DNA from 3 places in the Paenibacillus sp. GM1FR genome. Region 3 is predicted to be linked to each of the others. Evidence: predicted binding sites of a transcription regulator. Region 3 holds the regulator's gene; each other region holds the start of a gene.
The links. Region 3 encodes LexA, which represses DNA repair genes until DNA is damaged. Its sites were predicted from a motif close to CGAACATATGTTCG; they were not measured.
Positions count from the first base shown of each region.

Region 1: a site for LexA is predicted at 1,863-1,876, ahead of addB (helicase-exonuclease AddAB subunit AddB). Genes of this name have one in related genera too.
Region 2: a site for LexA is predicted at 2,385-2,398, ahead of recA (recombinase RecA). Genes of this name have one in related genera too.

Region 1 is NZ_MKZL01000011.1:101,554-108,303, forward strand. It holds gene PAEAM_RS06430 (class I SAM-dependent rRNA methyltransferase) at 365-1,741, shown strand; gene addB (helicase-exonuclease AddAB subunit AddB) at 1,941-5,444, shown strand; gene addA (helicase-exonuclease AddAB subunit AddA) at 5,441-6,750, shown strand, end outside.
Region 2 is NZ_MKZL01000054.1:349,520-356,269, reverse strand. It holds gene PAEAM_RS25830 (regulatory protein RecX) at 231-968, opposite strand; gene recA (recombinase RecA) at 1,251-2,315, opposite strand; gene PAEAM_RS25820 (competence/damage-inducible protein A) at 2,559-3,815, opposite strand; gene pgsA (CDP-diacylglycerol--glycerol-3-phosphate 3-phosphatidyltransferase) at 3,923-4,510, opposite strand; gene PAEAM_RS25810 (YajQ family cyclic di-GMP-binding protein) at 4,831-5,322, opposite strand; gene PAEAM_RS31980 (hypothetical protein) at 5,478-5,678, opposite strand; gene PAEAM_RS25805 (helix-turn-helix domain-containing protein) at 5,716-6,750, opposite strand, start outside.
Region 3 is NZ_MKZL01000011.1:917,273-924,022, forward strand. It holds gene PAEAM_RS09835 (hypothetical protein) at 1-15, opposite strand, end outside; gene PAEAM_RS09840 (aldehyde dehydrogenase) at 820-2,121, shown strand; gene lexA (transcriptional repressor LexA) at 2,227-2,853, opposite strand; gene PAEAM_RS09850 (LysM peptidoglycan-binding domain-containing protein) at 3,150-3,527, shown strand; gene PAEAM_RS09855 (DUF896 domain-containing protein) at 3,623-3,832, shown strand; gene PAEAM_RS09860 (hypothetical protein) at 3,958-4,467, shown strand; gene PAEAM_RS09865 (HAD family hydrolase) at 4,496-5,287, shown strand; gene PAEAM_RS09870 (ABC transporter permease) at 5,876-6,750, shown strand, end outside.

The DNA of each region.
Region 1 (6,750 bases), 820 kb from region 3:
ACGAAATCGAATCTGAAGAAGCGAAGCGTGCGCCTTTGTCTCCGGATTTTCCTTTTAAAAAAGGGAATCAAAAAAATCTGGAGACAACAGCGATCAGAAGATCGATTCGTAACCGGAACGTCACCTAATTGCCGCACCCCAATTCGAAAGATACGGTGATTCGTGCAAGCGTAGTGGAGGGGACGAAATCGAATCTGAAGAAGCGAAGCGTGCGCCTTTGTCTCCGGATTTTCCCTTTAAAAAAGGGAATCAAAAAAATCTGGAGACAACAGCGATCGGAAGATCGATTCGAACCCGGAACGCCACCTGCGCGCCGCACCAAACCTATCTTTTGAACTATTAAATTAAAGGAAGTGGATCTACCTTGCCATCAGTTACACTCGAACGCAGTCGCAAAAAGCGGCTTGAACATGCACATCCATGGATATTTAACAATGAAATTGCCTCTGTTGACGGAAACCCGGAACCGGGAGATCTGGTCAATGTATTGAATCATCAAGGTCGCTATCTGGCGACAGGATATTACAATCCCGCATCTCAAATCACTGTAAGAGTTGTAGCGTATCAACCTCTGGAGTCCGAACAGATGGACACCGCGTTTTTTGCAGCTCGTTTCCGCGATTGTTTGCGTCATCGGGAACGTTTTATACAGGATGGCGAGGCATACCGGCTCGTTTACGGAGAAGCTGATTTTCTACCAGGATTGATCGTTGACCGTTTCGGTAGCATCCTCGTTGTACAGTTGCTTACACTTGGCATGGATCGTTGCCGTGAAGCCATCGTACAGGCACTCATTGAAGTAATGCAGCCGGAAGGCATATATGAGCGCAGTGATGTCTCGATTCGTGAACTGGAAGGTTTGGAGCAGACCAAAGGTCCGCTGTATGGAGAGTGCCCACGGCATGTCACAGTTACAGAGAATGGACTACTCATTAAAGTGGATATCGTGGAAGGGCAGAAGACAGGTTACTTCTTCGACCAACGTGAGAATCGTGCAGCCATCGAACCGCTCATGAAGGGTTGGGGCTACAAGAGAGGAATCACACTTCAAACGACCGAGCAGGATGGCACGGAGCAGCTCTTGCCTGTGAATAAAAGCGGTAAGGTAGTTACATTCCCTTATTGGGATGGTGCTACCGTACTGGAGTGCTTCTCACACACGGGCAGCTTTACGTTGAATGCCTGTAAGTATGGAGCCAAAAAAGTGACATGTCTTGATATTTCGGAGCACGCCATTGAGAGTGCACGAACAAATGTGGAGCTGAACGCTTTCACCGACCGGGTCGAATTCGTAGTTGCTGATGCATTCCAGTACTTGCGTGAACAAGTGAAGGGGCTGGATGAACGTACTGCACGTGCGCGTGCAGGCGAACAGAAAGTGGATACATCCAAAGCGCTTGCAGCTGGCGGTAAAACATTTGATGTGGTCATCCTTGATCCTCCTGCATTTGCCAAAACGAAATCAGCAGTTAAAGGTGCATGTCGCGGTTATAAAGATATCAATCTGCAAGGAATGAAACTGGTCAATGAGGGTGGATATTTGGTAACAGCCAGCTGTTCGTATCACATGCGTCCAGACCTCTTCCTGGATACGATTGCCGATGCAGCGGAAGATGCAGGCAAAGTGCTTCGTTTGATCGACTGGAAAGCAGCCGGTAAGGATCACCCACAAATTTTGGGCGTGGATGAAGGACATTACCTGAAATTTGCTATTTTCGAAGTGCGCAGTAAAAAGAATTAATCGTATGATTTTCGTTCCAATCAAATATAGATCAAGTCAAAAGTCCACAGTGTGATAGCTGCGGGCTTTTTGCTGTTTTGCTGTGTTAACGGAGATGATCTCCGGTTTTACCGGATAGTGGCAAACGTATGTTCCGAACCAAGTCAGATATGTTATACTGGGAATTAAAATCTTGTACGTGTGGTTTGGAGGATTAGACATGTCCGTTCGTTTTGTTATTGGCCGGGCAGGCAGCGGCAAAAGCTCGCTGATTACCCGGGAAATTACATCCCTGCTTCAACAAGAACCGCAAGGTACACCTTTAATTTTGCTCGTTCCCGAACAGAGCTCTTTTCGAACAGAGCAGGCATTGGTGTCTTCTGGAGCAATTAAAGGTACCATGCGTGCAGAAGTGCTCGGCTTTCGCCGTTTAGCCTATCGTGTAATGCAAGAAGCAGGTGGTTCTGCTCGTATTCCGATCGGAGCCGAAGGCAAAAAGATGCTGCTCTACAAGGTCATCCAGCGCCGTAAGGAAGAATTGAAGCTGTTTGGTGCATCCGGCAGCCAGCTGGGTTTTATAGGCGAATTAAATGACTTATATAGTGAATTTAAACGTTATGAAGTTGATCCATCAATGCTGGAAGATGGGCTGTCTGGAGGGAATAGCTCATCCACTTCGCCGATTCTGGAGGACAAGTTGCATGACTTGAATCTGATATATCGTGACTATGAACAGGAACTGACCAATTTATATATTGATGATGAAGACACGTTGACCGAGCTGACAGATCGTTTGTCGGAAAGTGCATTGCTGCAGGATGCCCAGATCTGGATTGATGGTTTTCAGGGATTCACGCCACAGGAGATGAGTGTGATTGGTCGGCTGATGTTGCAGTCCTCTTCCGTGACGATTGCACTGACATTGGATCGTCCTTATGATCATGGCGCACTGCCTGGAGAACTGGAACTGTTTTATCCTACGGCAAGTGCCTATGCGCGCCTGAAAGGAATGGCTGACGAACTGGGTGTAACGAGCGATATAACCGTGCTAGATTCGGAGATTCCACCGAGATACAAGGATCGTCCGGGACTTGCTCATCTGGAGGCTGGTTTCGACCGGCGAATTCGTTGGAAAAGTGAAGGCCTTGATTCCGGAATCCGACTGGTTGCAGCGGAGAACCGACGAGCTGAGATGGAGGGAGCACTGCGTGAGATGCGGCGCTTGGCACAAAACGAAGGTGCGCGTTATCGGGACATGGCGGTACTTGTCCGGCAGTTGGATACCTACGCTGATATAGCTGAACCGTTATTCAGGGATTATGACGTACCCGTCTTTCTGGACCGCAGAAGAAATGAACTTCATCATCCATTATCTGAGTTTATCCGTTCCGCACTGGATATTGTTCGGCGCCACTGGCGCTACGAGGATGTATTTCGCTGTGTCAAAACGGATTTGCTGCTTCCGCGTGATGGTTCCATCACTCGTGAAGATATGGACCAGCTTGAGAATTATGTACTGGCTTGTGGTATTCACGGGTACCGCTGGACTGACGGCAAACCATGGAAGTATGTACCAAGCCTGTCGCTGGAAGACAACGGTCAGGATGGCCGTAGTCGAGGACGGGACCAGATGCTTTCTTTAATGGAGAGCTGCCGAACGGTCATTACAGATTCCTTGGGTGCTTTTGAGAAACGAATGAAAAAGGCAAAGACAGCCAAAGCCCAGTGTGAGGCACTATACAGACTGCTGGAAGATGCTGAGATCGCATGGAAGCTGGAGAATATGTCTGCTGAAGCTAAGGCACAAGGTGACCCCGAACGGTCGAGAGAACATCGGCAGATGTGGGGAGCTGTGCTGGATTTATTGGATCAGATGGTCGATATGATGGGGAATGAACGGCTGGATATCACGCTGTTTGCCGGGATGATTGAGACCGGATTGACGGAACTGAAGCTGGGTCTGGTACCACCAGCACTTGATCAGGTATTGATGGGTTCTATGGACCGTACACGCCTTCAGGACATCAAATACGTATTTATCCTTGGCGCCGTTGATGGTGAATTACCCGCTGTACCTCAGGATGATGGCGTATTAACCGAACTGGAGAGAGCGTTACTGACGGAAAGAGGCGTGGCGCTTGGACCAGGTGCAACAAGGCAGATGCTGGATGAACGTTTTCTGATCTATACGGCACTTACAGCGGCAAGCAGCCAGTTATGGCTGAGTTACCCTGTTGCTGATGATGAGGGGAAAACACTGCTTCCTTCCGAGATTGTCCGCCATGTACGGAAAATGTTTGGTCTACAAGAACAGCCATTGCTCGCTCAACCGCCGGTTGCGAACTCGGAAGAAGCACATTGGTCCTATGTCACCCATCCAGGACAGAGTCTGTCTACGCTCATTGGACAATTGCGCAGATGGCGCCGCGGAGAAGACATCCCTGAAATGTGGTGGGCGGTCTACAATTGGCATGTATCTCGGGAGACAAGCAGACCTCAGCTGGAGCGGTTGATGGGATCGATCTTTTATCGTAATCGGGCATTACCACTACGTACAGCTACCAGTCGCAGACTGTATGGTACAGAGGTGAGGACGAGTGTCTCGCGAATGGAGCGTTTCGTAGCTTGTCCGTTCTCCCATTTTGCTTCGCATGGGCTGCGCCTCAAAGAACGGCAATTGTATCGCCTTCAGGCTCCTGATATCGGACAGCTGTTTCATGCTGCACTAAGCCAGCTGGCTATGCGGTTGCGTGAAGAAAATCGTAGTTGGGGCAGTTTGACTCCAGACCAATGCCGTCAGGAAGCCGAGCAAACGGTGGAGCAGATTGCACCACAGCTGCAAGGGGAGATTTTGCTAAGCACCAAGCGATACGGTTATATTTTCCGCAAATTGAAGGACATTGTTAGCCGGGCATCGGTTATTCTTGGTGAACAGTCCAGACGTGGAAGTTTTGAACCGATTGGGCTGGAGCTTGATTTTGGACCGGATAAAACACTGCCGCCATTACGTTTTGAACTGGAAAACGGCTGTGTGATGGAGATCGTGGGTCGGATTGACCGTGTGGATGTGGCAGAAGGAGAGAATGGTCTGCTCTTACGTGTCATTGACTATAAATCAAGCCAAACGGACCTCAAGTTACATGAAGTTTACTATGGTCTGTCATTACAGATGCTCACCTATCTGGAGGTGCTGCTTAGTGCTGCCGAAGAATGGCTTGGGGAAACGGCGATGCCGGGAGGAACGTTGTATTTCCATGTGCATAACCCGCTGTTGCAATCCGCAAACGGCATGACATCAGAGCAGGCAGGACAAGAACTGCTGAAACGGTTCAAAATGAAAGGTTTGCTGCTGGCGGATCGGGACGCAATCGCTCAAATGGACAACACCCTGGATAAGGGGTATTCAGCAATTATTCCAGTTGCCCTTAAGGCGGACGGAAGCTTTTATAGCAGCGCCGCTGTAGCTACGCCAGAGCAATGGGATACGCTGCTTGCTTCGGTTCGCAGTAATATCCGTGAGATTGGTACCCGAATTACGGATGGGGATGTGGCCATTGAGCCTTATCGTATTCAGCAGGAAGTGGCGTGCACGTTCTGTCCGTATAAGCCTGTTTGTCAGTTTGATGAGAATATAGAAGGAAATGAGTATAACCTGTTGTCCAAACCGGGCAAACAGCAAATCTGGGATATGTTATCTCACACCAAGGGAGGGGAAACATCATGACGAATATGCCAAAACCGGAAGGAAGCTTCTGGAGTGATGACCAGTGGAGTGCCATCTCGGAAAGTGGAGAAGACATTCTGGTTGCCGCAGCGGCGGGATCAGGCAAGACAGCCGTACTGGTTGAACGAATTATTCGCAAGATCGCAGATCCCTCCCAAGGATTCAGTGTGGATCGTTTGCTTGTAGCTACGTTTACCAAAGCGGCCGCCGCCGAGATGAAACAACGGATTCGGGAAGCGTTGGAACGTGCGCTGGAAGAACAGCCTGGAGAAGAGCATCTGCGTAAGCAGCTGTCGCTGCTTGGACGGGCATCTATTACAACGCTGCATTCATTCTGTATGGAAGTCATTCGCCGTTATTATCAGCAAATTCCGTTGAACCCGGCTTTCCGTATCCTGAATGAAAATGAAGCGGAAATCATGCGGCAGGAACTGCTTGAAGAACTATTTGAGGAAAAGTATGGCGAAGAAGATGAAGGGAGTACATTCCGCGAATTAGTAGACTGGTTCAGTGGAGAACGAAACGATGATGCGATGCATCGACTGGTGCAACGTTTGTATGATTTCTCCCGCAGTCATTCCTGGCCGGATCATTGGCTCTCAGAGATGGCGTCTGCTTTTCAGGTGGAAAGTGTAGAGGCACTTGGACATTCAGCATGGGTTCAGAGTATTTTGCGTGATGCGGCTCTTGCTTTGAGTGGTGCAGCAGGATTGCTCCGTCAAGGCATTCATATTTCCATGCAGCCTGAAGGTCCGGCACCTTATGCAGATACGTTAAAAGAAGACCTGGTGATGGTAGAAGAACTGTTGTCTGCGGCCCAGGTTATGCCATGGGAAAGGTTGCCTGAAGTGTTTCAACCCGCTACATTTGGCAAATTGAAACCCTGCAAAAAGGATCAAACGGACCCGGCTTTACAGGATCAGGTGAAGGAACTCCGTGAGGCCGCGAAAAAGGCAGTTACCGACCTGAAAGGTTCATTGTTCGGAAGAAGTGCGTTTGCGTTCTGGCAGGAGTTGGAGCAAGCGGCACCACTCATGCAGGAGTTGTCGAGGTTGGTTAGTACATTTGGAGAACGTTATCGACAGGCTAAACAGGAACGTGGGCAAGTTGACTTCAGTGATCTGGAGCATTACTGTCTTCACATTTTGCGACATGAGGATTCAACGCCTGAACTGTCGATGCCTTCCGATGCGGCCATGGAGTACCGTTCGCGATTCGATGAAGTGTTGCTTGATGAATATCAGGATACCAATACGGTTCAGGAAGATATCGTGAAACTGATCTCCAGAGAAAACCCGGGTAACCG
Region 2 (6,750 bases), on a different contig from region 3:
TAACGAATACTCACGGCGATCCCCCGCCGATTTTCATTTCACATGTACATGTTTCCACGTACTATTCACTGTTTCCAGCGAACCCATAATTAAGAATGGTATAAATCTTAAGAAACCGAAACCGCTTTTTTGGAAGGAAAAAGGGTTGTCCATTTCTTACAGACTCATGTCCATTTTAGTATTTGACGAAAGAAATTGTCAAGAGAATGCAGTATAGAGACTCTAGTCTGCTAATCCCATAACAACGCTTCGTCATCTTCAGGGTCCCCAGCCTCATCTTCTTCAATTAAACAATTCACGACCTTGCGCACCATATCCATTGAAAAACCACGTCTCATTAGGAAGGGAAGCGTTTTATTTTTCTTCTCTTTGACGTCCCCTTTGACCTGATTCCATTTTTTTCGTCCGGCACTCAAAGCAGTCTCAAATTCCGCATCTGTACTTATCCCTTCTAGTGCCTCAACAATGAGATCATTGGCAATGCCCTTTTGACGCAGCTCTTGCCTTATCCACAGTTTTCCCTTCCGCTTGCCCTCCATACGCTGTCTTGTCCATTCCTTCGCAAATAGATCGTCATCCACCAGGTTCTCCCGCTCAAGCCGATCCAGCGCCTCTTCAATCAAAGGTGCAGCAAACTCCTTCTGACGAAGTTTCTGACTTAATTCATGGCGCGTACGTGGCTTATGCTCCAAAAAACGCAGAGACTGTGCATACGTCCGCTGTCGCTCGTCAGCTAGAATGATATCTTCCAGATCCTTCTTCATAAACGTATTACCTTGAGTCATCCTGTATTTAATCATCACATCTTCAAGAACCGTAATGGAGTGGATGCCAAAAGTGATTCGATAACGAGCTTGCCTGCTCTTCGTTCGTTCTACACGTGTAATAATAAGTTCTTCGTTGTCCGGAAATTGGGATAGGCCATCCTGTTCTGCTTCTTCATATAAATCCTCGTCATGTTGATCCATTCTGGTCTCCCCTTTCATAACATTTTCATTCTGACTACGCCAAACACACCTTCAGATAAGACAAAGAACACCAATAATACAAAAGACCGGGAACTCTGCCCGGCCTTTACTCCACAGTTAGCGTGCTAACAGCCCCTGTCCATTGGGACAGGGGCTGTTAGACAGCACGAGTACTCCCACTACAATCCATTATCCAGATTGATCCAAGCTCAATCAGATAAGTTTACGGAGTCCAGTGGGGAACACCCTCAGGGTCCTCCCTACAAGGGAGGTTTTGAGAGATTACTCGTTGATTTCAAACAATTCTTGTTCTTCTGCTGCTTCTTTTTGTTGCTCTTCACTCGTTGGCGCAGGAACTGCAGTAACCAAGTTACTGGCTACACGAATTTTTTGTTCAATGATGTCAGCAATATCTTTATGCTCTTTCATGAACTGCTTTGCGTTCTCACGACCTTGTCCTAAACGCTCGCCTTCGTAGGAGTACCAAGCACCACTTTTATTAACGATGTCCAGCTCTGTACCAATGTCAATGATACTGCCTTCTCTCGAAATACCCTCGCCATACATGATATCCACTTCCGCTTGTTTAAACGGAGGTGCCACTTTGTTTTTCACAACTTTAATACGAGTACGGTTACCAATCATGTCATTGCCTGATTTGATACTCTCAATACGACGCACATCCAGACGTACTGTGGAATAAAACTTCAGAGCACGACCACCAGGTGTTGTTTCCGGGTTACCAAACATAACGCCGACTTTCTCACGAAGCTGGTTAATGAAGATTGCGATTGTTTTGGATTTGCTGATTGCACCAGACAGTTTACGCAGCGCCTGAGACATCAAACGCGCTTGCAAACCAACGTGTGAATCGCCCATTTCGCCTTCAATCTCTGCTTTTGGAACCAATGCGGCTACAGAGTCAATAACGACGATATCTACTGCACCACTGCGTACAAGAGCTTCTGCAATTTCCAACCCTTGCTCACCCGTATCTGGCTGAGACAGAAGCAATTCATCAATATTAACACCAAGTTTGCTTGCGTACTGTGGGTCAAGAGCATGCTCGGCATCGATAAATGCAGCTTGTCCACCCGCTCTTTGTACTTCAGCGATAGCATGCAATGCTACGGTTGTTTTACCAGAGGATTCAGGTCCATATATTTCAACAATACGGCCTTTAGGCAAGCCGCCTGTTCCTAATGCAATATCCAAAGCCAAGGAACCACTGGGAATAATTTCCACATTCATATGAGTGGACTCACCCAGTTTCATGATGGATCCTTTACCAAATTGCTTCTCTATTTGACGGAGCGCCATATCAAGCGCGGCACGACGGTCTGACAATAAGCTCACACCCTTTACTGTTTATAAGATAATGATACCTTGTTTTAACACGTTTGCCAAGCTTTTTTTCGAACATACATTCGTTTTTTTTGTAAAGGCCGAGGCGCCTCTTCCTCAAGGAAACTTTCCATTAAACAGAAAAAAGAACCGTAAACAAGGCTGTAAAGCCTAATTCTACGGTTCTTCCGTCTTCCTTAATTATACTTGCTTGGAACTGTAAATGCAATCGAAGCTATTAACTAATCAATCCATCGCCACAAGTTTTTGCCATAAGCGATATAGAATTGCTTTGGCTGAACGAATGCGAACAGTCTCGCGATTACCATTAATACGTAGCTCATGGATTTCCGTCTCTTTTCCACGTTCTGCAAGAGCGATGAAGACAAGTCCGGGTGGCTTGCGTTCCGAATATCCCGGTCCAGCTACACCGGTAACAGCCAAGCCAAAATCAGCATCGCCAATCATGCGGATCTGCTCAGCAAGCACTTTTGCAACCTCAGGACTTACCGCCCCAGGTGCATCTTCACCCTCCAGATAATCATGAGGCACATTCAGCAGCTTTTCTTTAATTTCATTGGAGTAACAAACAATACCACCTTTGAGCATTGATGCACTTCCGGGTACAGAGGTCAGACTCTGCATGACAAGCCCTCCTGTACAGCTCTCAGCAGCGCTGAGCGTCAGCCCCATGTCAGACATCATAGTTACAATCGTGTACTCTATAGGCACATCCTCGTTCGCGTAGAGATGTTCTGTCAAACGTTCCCGAATCTGAACCTCCATCGCATCCAGCTTCAGCTTCGCCTCTCCCTCACTCGCAGCCTTTGTGGAGACACGTACCGTAACTTCGCCTTCGCTCGCGTAAGGAGCAATCGTAGGGTCTGTCTGCGCGTCAATCAGATCCAGAAGTCGATCTTCAAGAGCAGATTCACCAATACCTGCGAATTTGAGCATTCGGGAATAGATCGGCATCTCTTCTGTGAGTACATGCTGGAACAGCCAAGGTTTGACTTCCTGTTCAAACATTGGAATCAACTCTTTAGGTGGTCCAGGCATCACAACATAATATTTGTCATTGTCAGAAATCGCATTTCCTGCCGCAAGGCCCGTTTCATTGGCCAGAGGTGTTCCGCCATCAATAACGATCGCCTGACGTCGGTTATTCTCTGTCATATCCACATTACGATCTCTGAAAAAGCTCTCAATTTTGTCCATTGCCATTCGATCTGTATGCAGTTTCCGGTTAAGAACAGCTGCGAGCGCATCCTTGGTCAGATCATCTTGGGTAGGTCCGATGCCACCGGAAAATAAAATAACGTCTGCACGGCTCTGCGCAATGCGAATAGCTTCACTAAGTCGGTTCAGGTTATCCCCAACCACCGTTTGGAAATATACATCGATCCCCATCGCAGCCAATTCACGGGATAGGTATCTGGCATTGGTATTGACGATTTGTCCAAGCAGTAGCTCTGTGCCAACTGCAATGATTTCTGCCTTCATTGAGCATCCTCCTGTACACGTGGTGAGTGATCAAAGGGCAATAGGATAATTTCCTATTGCCCCTGACCCAATGCTTCCTTCATGATTACCCAATTAAGAACAAACCATTATGCTTTTGTTAAATGAAGCAAATTTTTGTTTTTGATAAAGTAATCGATACCCGACCAGATGGTAATAAGCGCTGCTGCCCATACCGCGATAATATCGACGTGAATACCCGTGTATGAAAACGGGAAATTGTTCAACAGCAACAGCACAATCGCTACAATCTGCACTACAGTCTTCAGCTTGCCCCAAGCACTGGCGGCAACAACCGAACCATCCAGCAATGCAATTTGACGCAAGCCGGTAACTGCAAATTCACGACTAATAATGACAACTGCAATCCAGGAATCCAGCTTGCCCATCTCCACAAGCGAGATCAAAACTGCAGTAACCAGCAACTTGTCTGCGAGTGGATCGAGCAGTTTCCCCAGATTGGTAACCATGTTATTTTTCCGCGCAAGGTATCCGTCAATTCCATCTGTGCTTGCGGCGATGATAAAAATAACAGCAGCAATCAGTTGATTATACGGAAGCGACAAGCTTCCAAGCTGCAACGGCTCTGGATAAAATGGAAAATCCACGAGCAGGAACACCATCAAAAAAGGGATTAAGCAAATTCGTGCAAGCGTAATCCGGTTGGGTAAATTCACAAGACGCCCTCCCTCATATCCTCCATTACTCCAAACAATCATCATAATCCCGTTATCATCATCCGGAACATGAAATGTACAGTTTCAATGTCAATCCATATTAACATGATCCCACTATGTAGAAACGCAAAAAATAAAGTCAACCGCTCAAAAGCAAAACGCTTTAAACGTTCCGGTGACTTCCAGAAGATGTACTGCTTTTCACAAAGTCAGCAAACGATGAGGACTGGACTTGATGCTTGACTGCCAGCAATGCACACTTAGTATAATATACGCCCAATACCGTGTCAAAAAAACACTTTTGCTACAAAAAGGCCTTATTACTTGAAATTTGTATATTGCAAATCCAGAGGCAGGTTAGCACCATTTAGCAACTGCATGACAGCTTGCAAATCATTTTTACTCTTACCAGTTACCCGAAGTTGATCTCCCTGAATCTGACTCTTCACCTTCATCTTGGAATCCCGAATCAGGATATTGATTTTCTTGGCGATGTCCTGATCAATCCCCTGTTTAAAATTCAAACGCTGGCGGACTGTACCAGAAGACGCTGGCTCTACCTTTGCGTAATCAATGTTTTTCAATGGTAGACCACGCTTCGCCATTTTGGATTGAAGCACGTCAATGACAGCCTTGAGTTTGGTCTCATCATCAGATACGATCGTTAACGCATCCTTATCCAGTTTCAGGCTGCTCTTGCTGCCCTTGAAGTCATAACGAGCGCCAATTTCTTTCTCGGTTTGTGTAACGGCATTTGTCAGTTCTTGCAAGTCCATTTTGGACACGATATCAAATGAATTTTCTGAGCTCAAACCAGTCACCCTTTCAGTTAATCGTATGTTCTGTAACATTATAGAGGATACCTTAAGCAAAAGTCTAATTTCAAGCTGTTTTACACAAAGAAAAAAGCATTTTTGGCTTCCACTTCAAGTGGTTGCCAAAAATGCTTGCTGTTCCAGCTTCCAACCTAATAGCGGCTGCGGTTGGGCTGTCTGAACATATCGAGCACACCCAAAAGTACATGTGCAAGTCCAAAACCCAATATTCCGTAACCCCAAGCACTTGGAGTCAGGTAATAACCCAGGAGGCTGACAATGATCCCTAAACCTGTTACGATCCAGCTGACTGTCACAGCCATCCACCTCACTTCACCAAAAGTTAACTGCAAGTTAAGACACGATTATTGTCTCCTGCAGTTGACCCGGTTATTCGCTACCCGTGGTACCCCCTGTACCGTCCGTTGATCCATTTTCAACACCTGTGGAAGAAGTAGTGCCACTACTATCTTCACCAAGCTTCAAACGGATCCGATTGGTCGCCTTGCCATCCGTTACAACCTGCCCGCCAACCTCAATCGTGGTCGCTGCAGCGTAACCAGACTTAATATACATACCTACACTATCCAACTCAAAGGTATAGCTGTCACCTTCGGCTGTGTTACCATACTCCAACTTCTCTCCACTGGAGTTTTCGCCTTTATACACTTCCAGCCAGCTATGACCTGTTGCTTTGATCGTAACCGTTACAGGTTGCCCTGCACTACCGTTAACTTTAAAGTTCGTAATATTCCCTGATTTCCCATCTTCTGCAACAGTCACATTAGACGGTGAATTGTCAGTTGGTTTTTCCTCAGTTTCATCCGTCTGTCCGTCCGTTTGGCCATCAGTTTGACCGTCCGTCTGTCCTTCAGTGTCTGTACCGCCACCGTTACCGCCAGCGTCGCCCTCACCAGTACCGTCAGTACCTGAGTCTGTCGCAGGCGGATTAGATGCCTGTCCGTTGTCGGCAGGTGGATCCGGTTTATCCTCAGGCTGTTGTTGACTGTCTGTAATTTTGACCTGATCAAGACCCGGATTATCTGATTCATCACCATTGTTATACACCACGTATACATACAACAGTACTACGATCAAAACAGGGAATGTCCACATCAACGCGACAGACATCCACCGATTACTACGCTCAACCGGACGGCTGGAACGCTTCTGAATAACCGGTTCCATCGTTGCTTCCGTCTCTTCTTCGGGTACGTCTTTTTTGTGTCCCTCCAGCAGCTCATCAGGGTTCAGTCCCACGGTCTCCGCATAGGTTTTGATGAAAGCACGCACATAGAAGCTACCCGGCAGCACTTTATAGTCTCCTGCTTCTATGGCCTCCAGATACCTCTTGCGAATTTTTGTCATTTCCTGTACATCGTCAAGACTCATCCCTTTTTGCAGCCGGGCCTCCCTTAACTGCTG
Region 3 (6,750 bases):
TCTTACATTTTTCATAAACATACCTCCTAAGAATTAGTATGAGGTTAGTATATCATGGAAAAAGTTTGGTAAACAACTAATTTTTTACTTATAAAGCGATAATTATAAAATAAAAGACGTTTCCCTGACTAGTTTTAAAAAATATTTTCCCCCTCACTCTACAAGAATTTTCTAGACAATTTCCCAACTTACCTATTTAGAAAAACTCGACGAACACATCTCATCGCACAAAGAGAAGTTTTATGGAGTATGCTTGGATACTATTAGTTACTGCGTTATTGTATAAATTAATTTGATGATTATGGGATTCTATATGGGACACTGATTTTTACAATCGGTGTCCTAAGGGATTCTTTTTCTCTAAAGGGATGATCTCAAAACACAAAATAGAGCAGCGAGGTCTAAAACTAAATAGCCTCATTGTTCTTTTTTGTTTTTGCTAGGAAATGAATCGTCCTCCATAGGGAACGCGATCGATATATCAGGTTGTACTTATAGCTCAATTTCTTGGCGCCCTAGCCCTAAGGGGCTTTTTGTGCGTAAAAGCAGATAAAATCAAAAATAAAGTAATTGCCTAAATCTTTAAATGTCCCAGATCATTCTTTATTAGTCCATATAATATATCTATGTTTTATCTGTAATAATCGTAATATTCCTCTTCATTAGTTATCTGAAAGCCATGAAACAAAATGTGATATCTAACTCCACTAACTTTCAAATCAATGTTTCATTTGTATGTTGAAAGTTTCATATAGAAGAGGTATACTTTAATTAAATTTTGAGCAATTTAATTTTAAATAATTAATTGGAGATGTTAATATGGATCAGGCAAAACAACTTGTGACAGAACAACGTACATTTTTTTATACAGGACAAACTAAAAATATCGAGTATCGGATTAATGCGCTTCAGCAGCTTAGAAAAGGAATTGAAAAGTATCAGCAACGGATTCAAGATGCACTTCGGGCAGATTTGAACAAATCAGAGGCGGAAGCTTACGGTTCCGAGATTCGCATTGTTCTGGGTGAACTGGATTTTGCATTAGAACACCTGCAGGAATGGGCTGTACCAAAACAAGTCCCAACCAATTCGGCTATGCCGGATGGGGTGAGCACCATTTACCCTGAACCATACGGAGTGGCTCTTATTATTGCACCTTGGAACTATCCTTTCCAACTGGCCTTTGGTCCACTGATTGGAGCAATTGCAGCCGGTAACTGTGCAGTTATCAAGCCTTCTGAATTAACACCAGCGGTATCTCGTCTGACATATGATCTGATTCAGGAGATCTTCCCTCAGGAGTATATCGCCGTTATGGAAGGGGAAGTTGAAGCCAGTACAGCATTGTTGAAAGAGAAGTTTGATTATATTTTCTTCACAGGAAGCACAGGTGTTGGTCGCATTGTTATGAAGGCAGCTGCGGAGCATTTGACTCCTGTAACCCTGGAGCTAGGGGGCAAGAGTCCTGCTATTGTCCATAACGATGCAGAACTGAAGCTGGTGGCCCAGCGTATTGTTCGTGGTAAGTTCCTGAATGCAGGCCAAACTTGCGTTGCTCCGGATTATTTGCTTGTACATGAACAAGTTCATGACGAATTGATCAATCTGATTGGCGCAGAGATCAAAGATAAATTTGGGGACGATGTGTTACAGAACGCTGATTTCCCGCATATTGTTAACTCGCGTAACTTTGATCGGTTGTCGAAATTCCTAACAGATGGCAAAACGCTGATTGGTGGACGTTCTGTACGAGAGCAGTTGCTCATTGAGCCGACTGTACTTGGAGATGTGAACTGGGAATCAGCTGTCATGCAAGAAGAGATCTTTGGTCCGATTCTTCCTGTATTTACGTACAGTGACCTGAATCCTATGCTAGATGAGATTGTTCGCCGGCCAAAACCATTGGCGCTATATCTCTTCACACAGGATGAGCAGCTGCAGGATCAGGTTCTGAATCAAGTATCCTTCGGTGGGGGATGTATTAATGACACACTTTCTCATATGACTTCACACTACCTCCCGTTTGGTGGTGTAGGAGAGAGCGGTATGGGCTCATATCACGGACAACAGAGCTTTGATGTGTTCTCGCATCACAAGAGTGTTCTGAAACGCAGTGAATAATTAGCCGCTAAAATAACATAAACATGAAAAAAAGAGGTTGTCCTGTTGATCAGGATAACCTCTTTCGTATTTCATTACATCTAGTTTTGTTACTCAAGTTAAATATTAATGAATATCTCGGAAAAGGCCAATGACTTTACCCAGAATACTAACATGTTTCAAACGTAAAGGTTCGAAGGTCGCATTCTCCGGTTGAAGGCGAATATGATCTTTCTCTTTATAGAACGTTTTCACTGTAGCTTCATCGTCTTCAGTCATTGCAACGACGATATCACCGTTATCAGCAGTTTGCTGTTGACGGACAATAACGTAATCTCCGTTAACGATTCCAGCTTCCACCATGCTATCTCCGACTACCGAAAGCATAAACACTTTCTGTTCGCCTACATAATGTGTAGGAAGAGGGAAGTAGTCTTCAATGTTCTCGGTTGCAGTGATTGGAACCCCGGCTGTAACCTTACCAACAACAGGAATACGTGCAACGCTATGAGCAAATTGATGAGAATGCTCAGATTCTTCTTGGCTCAAAAGCTCAATGGCTCTTGGCTTGGTAGGGTCGCGTCGGATCAAACCTTTTTTCTCCAAACGATCCAAATGTCCATGTACTGTTGAGCTGGAAGCCAGTCCAACCGCTTCACCAATTTCCCGTACGGAAGGAGGATACCCCTTCAACCGGACTTCATTTCGTATAAACTCCAGAATAGCCTGCTGCCTGCTGGATATCTTCGACATACCGTATCAACCCCATTTTAGTAACGTTTGGGAAAATTATAACATAGAACCTCCGTTCGTACAAACATAAGTTCTAAATAAAATAGCATTAAATCGGTGTTTTTTAGCTTATAGAACAGAAATTGTCCAAAAGTCAGAGCATAATACTGCAAATGTTTTGTAAAAGGACTTGAAATAAGATATTTCTCCTTCAAAAAAGAAGCGAACAATTGTTCTAAAAATCTATTGAACAAAACAAGTGTTCGTGTTATATTGATTCCAACAGATAGGAACAAACGTTTGGAGGCGGGTATTTAATGAGATATTCTACTTATCAAAGCATTTATGAACCAATGAATTCGGAACTGGTGAAGTCTAACATAGGGAACTACAAGAAGGTTTTAGCGCGTTTCAAGATTTCTTCATGGATGTTAAAGGTAGTCATTACCTCTATGATTATATTTATTGGATGCAGCACCGTTTTAACTGTATTTGCCGGCAATGAGAATGCTGTTCTGCCTGGAGGAAAGATAGCTGTTTCACAAGGGGAAACATTATGGAGTATTTCTTTGGAACATAAACCGACGAATATGGATACACGTATATATATAGAAGCAATTAAGAAAGTGAATCAACTTCATACAACTTCCATCCAAGTGGGACAAGTACTAGCTCTACCGCAATTTGCAGAATAAAATGCACATCAATGAGTGTTAGCGCGTGTCAGCTTGACAAGCAGCCTTTATAATGGCAAAGTTAATATGACTTTGTATTTTTGGAGGGGACAAGCTTGGATATAGATAGTCTGGTAGCACGCATTAACGAATTGGCTCGTAAGCAAAAGTCCACTGGATTGTCGGAGGAAGAGCTTGCTGAACGTGCCGAGCTAAGAGAGATTTATTTGAGTAATATTCGCAGCAATTTCAGACAACAACTGGATACCATTGAGATTGTTGATGATGAGAATGACAAAGGCCACCAAGGCAAACTCAAACACTAACGAAACCTAATGATATCATTATGATATTTAGGTTTCTTCCTGTTATTTTGAGTGTGCAATTTATAGGGGGAAATGTTGGTTTACAGTTATGTAAGCCGATACAAAGACACATAAGGGGGATTCTCATGTCGCGTTCGTTCGAGAGAACGGTTAAGAAAAATTCCAAGCAGTTAAATCAGCAACGCAAAAAAAGTGGTCAACCAATCACAGGTACACCAGGTGAAGAAGTCTTTAAGGGACGCAGCCTTTTGTTCCCTATATTTTTGATTGGTCTCGCCTTTTTGTATCTGTTTATGAGCACATTCCTTGTGCAAGCTCCAATGACAACTTGGGACTGGGTGACCATGCTGCTTTACGTATTTTTGGCAGTCATCTTCATGCTTCGTCGTCCGTACATCAAGATTAGCAGTAATCGGATTATAACGACGAAGGGTAATCGTGAACGTTCAATTGGGGTTGAAGATATCGTCAAATTCAGAATTGAACCAGGTACAGTTGTTATCGAACATAACAGTCGCGGGAAAAGATGGGTGTTTACCAAGTTATTGAACCGTTACGATACAGATGCGATTGCAGAACGTTTGCTGAAATTTGCAAAAGCACACCAGATCACCGTGGAAACCGTCGAAAAGTAATTATTGCATAAAGGGGTAGATGATCGGAATGGCGTTAAAAGCGATTTTGTTCGACCTAGATGATACTTTATTATGGGATGAGCGTAGTGTTCGAGAAGCTTTTCATGAGACTTGTCTAATCGCAGCGCAAGAGACTGGGGTCAAACCAGAAGAACTTGAAGAAGCTGTTCGTAATGAGGCACGTGGACTGTATGAATCATATGAAACCTTTCCTTTTACCAAAATGATTGGAATCAATCCGTTTGAAGGCCTATGGGCTAACTTTACTGGTGGGGATCAACCTGAGTTCCGTCAGTTGGAACAGCTTGCTCCAGTTTACCGTAAAGAATCCTGGCGTCGTGGCTTGTTGAAGTTGGGTATAGATCGGGAAGATCTTGCTGAACAACTTGCCGCGCAGTTTGGAGTAGAACGGAGATCCAGACCTCATGTATACGAAGAAACGATGGATACCTTGCGTCAGTTACAAGGAAAGTACAAACTGTTGCTGTTAACAAACGGTTGTCCTGCTTTGCAACAAGAGAAGTTGGATGGTGTACCTGAATTAACTCCTTTCTTTGATGAGATTATTATCTCGGGTAACTTCGGAAAAGGAAAACCAGATCCGTCGATATTTGAACATGCTTTGAGTAAACTGGGTGTTAAACCCGAAGAGAGCATGATGGTTGGAGACAAGTTAACGACTGATATTCGTGGTGCTTTATCATCTGGCATCCAATCCGTATGGATTAACCGTGAGCATAAGACCAACAATGAAACGTATGCGCCAGACCATGAAATAACACATTTATCGGAATTAAATCAGCTTATTGCTAATTTCTAAGCAGATCAGCTATAACATCTTTCCTCAGCACCCTGAAACATTGGAAGCTTCAATGAACGATGATGTCGTTCTTGAAGTTACCAATGTTTTTTTATTTGAGTTTGTTGACTAAATTACCTTGTTAAAAGAGATCTCCATTTTTTTTGCTAAAAGTTATTGAAATTAGGGGGAAGCTGAATTAGAATATAACTAACATACTAGTATGACTAGTATTTATATTGTCATAAAGCAATTTCTTTTTGACTTACTTCATTAAATGGAAGCAGGGAGTTATTGCTTATTATTTTCGATTGATTGTAAGCGCTTAATATTTTAGAGTATCTTCTTCCGATTTGGAGATCACACCACTTAGTAAGTGCTAATGAATGATGTGAAGCACCTTGGATTGTGTGATTCTACATAATACATCAAATTGATATCGCTTACATTTAGCAATTATCTATTTGGTAGTGGGGGTGAAGTTAAAGGAGTTGTTGTCTTCTACTAGAGGAGAAACGATGGGAACTGTACATGAATTACTCTTACTTATCAAGTCCTGGATCGGAGTGAAAACACATGGAGTCGGAAACCGCTAAAACAACGTTAACCATGACATCTTTACGTAAAGAGAGCAGATTACGAACGGCAGCAACTTTGTTCCGCAAAGACTGGCAGCTGTATTCACTATTAATCCTTCCCATCATTTATCTCCTTATTTTCAAATATGGACCGATGATTGGTAATGTGATTGCGTTCAGACGTTTTGTTCCCGGGGGAAGTATATTTGGAGAAACGTGGGTTGGTTTAAGGTACTTCAAAATGTTCATTGAGGACCCTACCTTCTGGAGAGTATTCGGTAATACGCTGATGTTAGGCGGACTTGCGTTACTCTTTACATTCCCGGTTCCAATCATTTTTGCCTTGATGCTTAACGAAGTGAAGAGTAAACGATTCAAAAAGTTTGTACAGACCGCGTCTTATCTGCCTCATTTTCTGTCCATCGTTATCGTTACGGGTATGATCCTGCAGCTGACAGCAGTGAATGGTTCCATTAATGGACTGGTGGCTTTCTTCACCGGAGACAATATTCCTTTTATGCAGCGGGCTGAATGGTTCAGAACAATCTATATCACTTCTGAGGTATGGCAGGGTATGGGTTGGGGAGCGATTCTGTATCTGGCTGCACTGACAACCATTGATGATTCTTTGTATGAAGCTGCGCGTATTGATGGTGCCAATCGGTGGAAGCAAACGATTCATGTAACGTTACCAGGGATCTTACCAACGATTGTGACGTTATTGATTTTGAACATGGGTAATTTCCTGGCTGTTGGATTTGAAAAAATCTTACTCTTGTACAATCCGCTGATCTACGAGACATCTGATGTGATCTCCACTTACCTGTATCGGGTGGGACTGGAATCCAGTAACTTCAGTTATGCTACCGCAATTGGCTTGTTCGAATCGCTGATCGGTCTGATTCT